DNA from 2 places in the Sporosarcina sp. Y838 genome. Region 1 is predicted to be linked to the other one. Evidence: predicted binding sites of a transcription regulator. Region 1 holds the regulator's gene; the other holds the start of a gene.
The links. The regulator Rex, encoded in region 1, represses fermentation and respiration genes when NADH is low (regulators of the CRP and FNR family bind a similar motif). The targets are predictions, from matches to a motif close to TTGTGAAATATTTCACAA.
Positions count from the first base shown of each region.

Region 2: AC1TO4_RS00310 (cytochrome c oxidase subunit 2A) is a predicted target of Rex. The motif match lies at 1,007-1,024, and genes of this name have one in related genera.

Region 1 covers NZ_JBXCJD010000011.1:4,552-7,014, reverse strand. Annotated here, with positions in the region: gene tatC (twin-arginine translocase subunit TatC) at 1-793, opposite strand, end outside; gene AC1TO4_RS13545 (twin-arginine translocase TatA/TatE family subunit) at 811-996, opposite strand; gene AC1TO4_RS13540 (redox-sensing transcriptional repressor Rex) at 1,117-1,767, opposite strand; gene AC1TO4_RS13535 (ABC-F family ATP-binding cassette domain-containing protein) at 1,891-2,463, shown strand, end outside.
Region 2 covers NZ_JBXCJD010000001.1:64,636-67,098, reverse strand. Annotated here, with positions in the region: gene AC1TO4_RS00320 (hypothetical protein) at 1-64, shown strand, start outside; gene AC1TO4_RS00315 (glucosamine-6-phosphate deaminase) at 137-838, opposite strand; gene AC1TO4_RS00310 (cytochrome c oxidase subunit 2A) at 1,163-1,291, shown strand; gene AC1TO4_RS00305 (cytochrome c oxidase subunit II) at 1,316-1,819, shown strand; gene AC1TO4_RS00300 (b(o/a)3-type cytochrome-c oxidase subunit 1) at 1,819-2,463, shown strand, end outside.

The DNA.
Region 1 (2,463 bases):
GCTGTTGATTGTTAACTTCTTCGATTTGACGTTGTTGTTCAGCTGTCGCTTCTTCAAATTGTCGTTGCTGTTCCGCCTTCAAGTATTTCCTATGACCAAAGCGGGATATGAAAATACTAATTTCATAAAGCGCAAATAGCGGAACCGTGACGAACAAATGGGACAACAAGTCGGGTGGTGTAATGAATGCCGCAATCACGAATAGGACAAAATAAGCGTACTTCCTTATTTTCACGAGTGTCTTCGGATTCAATATACCGAGTCTTGTTAAAAATAGTAAGACTACCGGTAACTGGAAAACAATGCCAAACGGTATAAGCAGTTGGAATAGGAAAGTGAAATACTCATTTATCCCGATTGTCTGGGTTATATCAAGCTCTGCGGATAAATTCATCATGAACTTCATCACATATGGCAACAAGACAAAATACGAAAAAGCAATTCCTCCGACAAACAGGAGAAAGGTGAACGGAATATAATTTAATGTCGCGCGCCGTTCCGTTTCATGCAATCCCGGTGAAACGAAAGACCATAATTGATACATCAGTACCGGAGAAATGACGATGAATGCTATAAAGACAATCACCTTCACGTAAATCATGACTGGATCCAGTACGTTGAAAGCATTCAACGTAATATTATTTTCTTCTCCATCATACTGCAAAAATTGAATCAGCGGCTTCGCGACGAAAAAAGCACCTATTACTGCAATAACAAAGAAAACGACGATGACCATCAGCCGTTTTCTAATTTCATCTATATGTTCAATGATTGTTAAGTTTTTATCGTTCATCGGACAGTCATCCTAACTTACTTCAGTTCTTCTTTCTTGTCTTCCACTTTTTTTACATCGTCGTCTTCTACAAGACCTTTTGTGGCGTGTTTGAATTCACGCAATGAAGAACCAAAGGCTTTCCCGATTTCAGGCAATTTCTTAGGACCGAATACGAGCAAAGCAATAACAGCGATGATTATCAGACTTCCTGGACCTGGCATTTCGGACACCTCCTTCATAAGATAGGAATTGAATTGTATCCTTCTTCAGGGAAGGATATAGTTCGATCCTTTCTACGTCTATTTTACACGAAAGCTGTTGGGATTACTAATAACGAACCGTTACATATGTGAACCTTTGACGTCATTTTTTATGAAATAGATAAGTGTTTGCAATTCGACAGACAAATCGATTGTATGCACTCGTACCGACTCTGGTACTGCTAGACGCACAGGAGTAAAGTTTAGAATCCCTTTAATACCCATAGTAACAAGTTGATCTGTCACTTCTTGTGCAATACGTGATGGCACTGTGAGAATGACCAGGTCAATACCTAATTCCTCAATCTTCTCCTTAATTGTATCAGGATGAAAGACAGGTATGCCGCTCATCTCTGTACCCTCTAGAGCTGATTTTGGATCGAATGCAATGACAATCCGCGTATTATGGTTCTTATGGAAATTATATTTCAAAAAAGCATTTCCCAAGCTGCCAACCCCGATGAGTGCGACATCCGTTTTTTCATCCTGGTCGAGCGTCTGACGGAAAAAGTCTACTAGGTAATGCACGTCATAGCCATAACCTTTACGGCCAAGTGCCCCGAAATGGGAAAAATCACGTCGAATCGTAGCGGCATCGATTTTCATCGCTTCACTTAACTCGCTGGATGATACACGTTTCTTCCCTGTGTTCGCAAAATTTTGGAGAAACCTATAATATAGAGGCAAACGCTTTGACGTTGCCTGTGGAATTTTTGGTGTTTCTTCTTTCATACTAACCCTCCTGCACGTACTTAAAGGCGATTCTATCGTACAGTAGATAATGAATGTTGTAAAGGCGACCGTTGCACGCTTGACACTATTCATTTAAACTGAAGAGGAATAGAGGTGCTACTTTTGATTGTATTACAAGTGAACGGACTAACAAAATCATTTTCAGGAACAGATATATTAGAAAACGTAAAACTAGAAGTCCAGCACCGCGACCGCGTTGCACTAGTTGGACGTAATGGCGCTGGTAAATCAACACTTCTTAAAATAATTGCCGGTGAAATGACAGCTGATTCAGGTGATTTAATCGTTCCGAAAGATATACGAATCGGCTATCTTGAACAGCATTCAGGAATCGATTCCTCGTTAACAGTTTGGGAAGAGATGATGACCGTATTTGAACCACTTCACAGTATAGAAAGACGGCTCAGATCGCTTGAAGGACAAATGGCCGATCCGTCTGTCTATGACAATAAGACTGACTATGATCGTGTCATTAAAGAATACGATGCTCTGCAAGTTGAATTTAAGGGATCAGGCGGCTATCAATATGAATCTGATACCCGTTCAGTACTGCACGGGATGCGTTTTTACCATGAGGACTACACTAAAAATGTCACCCTTCTTTCGGGTGGTCAAAAGACACGATTGGCGCTTGCTAAAATGCTTCTTAGTAAGCCCGATCTCCTCATACTCGAT
Region 2 (2,463 bases), on a different contig from region 1:
CCGTACAGAGATAATTGAAGAGATTAGGGCTTCTTTCGGCGCATTGGATCATGATCGTCCTTAACATCTTTTCACAATAATAAAACAAAAAGGTGAGTCCCTACTATCTGTAGGGACTCACCTTTTAATTTTCCTCTTATATGTCAAGATCAGTTATAACAATTACATCATCATGACTCAAAAGTTCCGTTATCGGCCACTCAGATGTTCTATTACCTTCAAGCAACTTGCCAATTGCAGCACGTTTCTTTTCGCCGAAAGCGAGCAAAATCAATTTTTTCGCATTTGTAATTGATTTGATACCCATCGTCAATGCTGTTTCAGGAATTTTTTCATCATTTTCAAAGTACTGGCTGTTCACGCCTAATGTCGATTCAGTTAAATGTGCTACATGTGTGACTGAATCAGAAGAAGTTCCGGGTTCATTGAATGCAATATGGCCATTCTCCCCTACGCCAAGCAATTGAATATCAAGCGGATACTTTGTAAATAGAGCTTCGTAGTCTGCGGATTCTTTATCCAAGTCCTCCGCCATTCCATTCGGTATATTTGTTTCTTTGAATTTCTTTTTACTGAAGAGATGTTCATTCATAAAATAAGCATAGCTATTAGGGCTAGATGCTGGGATACCAATATACTCATCCAAATTAAAAGAAACCACATCTGTAAAATCAAGGTCTGATTCCGTCCATTTATCATACACAGGAACCATCGTGCTACCTGTAGCAAGACCGAGTACAGCTAACCGTCCACTGTCAAGTTCCTCTTTAATAATCTTGAAGACATGCTCCGCACCCTGTCCCGGACTATCAACTTTTATGAGTTTTAAATTTTCCATATAGATCATCCAACTTTCGTTATGATTTAGTCCACGCTTAATTGTAATTTCCTTACACATTTAGGTCAACTTTTATGACATGAATAATTCATGAAGTCGACTGCTTTCTATACCCTCACACATTAGCTAGTAAACCATTTATCTAGCCATTACCGCTTATGAATTCATATGAGAATTACGACACATTTATGAATGAAATGTGAAGACTTTGTGAAATAGCAACTATATCGAAAGTCATAGGGTTTTCCCTAATTCCGCTATTAGTAGATTTGACTATGATAAAGGTAAGACGAATTCACTTCGCCGAAAAAGGAGGTGTCACCATTGGGGAAAAGAAATTCAACTCACCAATCCACTACTAGTTTAAAAGGTACATTCATTGCAGTCATGTTGCTGGGTATCTTCATTTTGGTAGCCTGGTTCGGGTTTTATGCACTATTTATGTCTAGATAATTACTTAATTTGGGAGGGTTACATATGCATTTGCATAAATATGAAAAGATTTGGCTCATTTTTGGAATGGCTTCACTTGTTTTATTCTTACTTATTATCGGCTTTGCTGCATTCTGGAAAGGAACGCACCCGCAAAGTCATATCGAAACCATTGATCCACAAAATGTTGAAGCACACGAAGCATTCAAACCTGAAAATCTTGGTATTCGCGAAGTTGCTGATGGAAAATATATCGTTAATATTGTTGCGTCTGCATTCAACTACGATGTTGGCAAAGACAAAGACGGTAACGCTATTAAAACGATTCGCGTACCAAAAGGTTCCACGGTCCTTTATCAAGTTACCACAAAAGACGTTGTCCATGGCTTCCAAGTAGCCGGAACGAATGTCAATATGATGGTTGAACCTGGCCATATAAGCCGGTATGAAACGGTTATGAAAAATACAGGCGAATTCACGGTTGTCTGTAACGAATACTGCGGCATCGGTCACCACCAGATGTTCGGAACTGTGGAGGTGTATGAATAATGGCTAACAATCAATTACTACTTTCTAAAAAAGACTCTCGATTATACATGGCATTCATGTACGTGACGTATATTTCCCTTTTTGTCGGCGGTTTAATGGGATTGCTACAAACACTCGCCCGATCAGGTAAATATAAATTACCTTTCAATATCGATTATTATACAATCCTTACCGTCCATGGCGTCATTCTTGGGCTCGTCCTCACTACATTTTTCATCATCGGATTCCAATTCTCACTAATGGGAAAAACGGTCGGACTTTCGGAAAAGCAGAGGAAATTTGCATGGCTCTCTTTCTGGGTAATGCTAATCGGGACTGTTGTGACAGCAATTACGATTCTAGTTGGTGAAGCATCTGTATTGTATACGTTCTATGCACCACTCAGAGCCCATCCAGCGTTCTATTTCGGTCTTACATTCGTCATTATCGGCAGCTGGATTGCAGCATTCGTCAACTTCCGTCAATTGTATGTCTGGAAAAAAGCGCATAAAGGCGAGAAATCACCATTGCTTGCATTCATGGTTACCATCAACATGCTTATGTGGTTCATCGCTACAATCGGGGTGGCAACATCTGTTATCATCCAGTTCATACCTTGGTCACTCGGTTACGCTGAAACCATCAACGTATTGCTCAGCCGTACT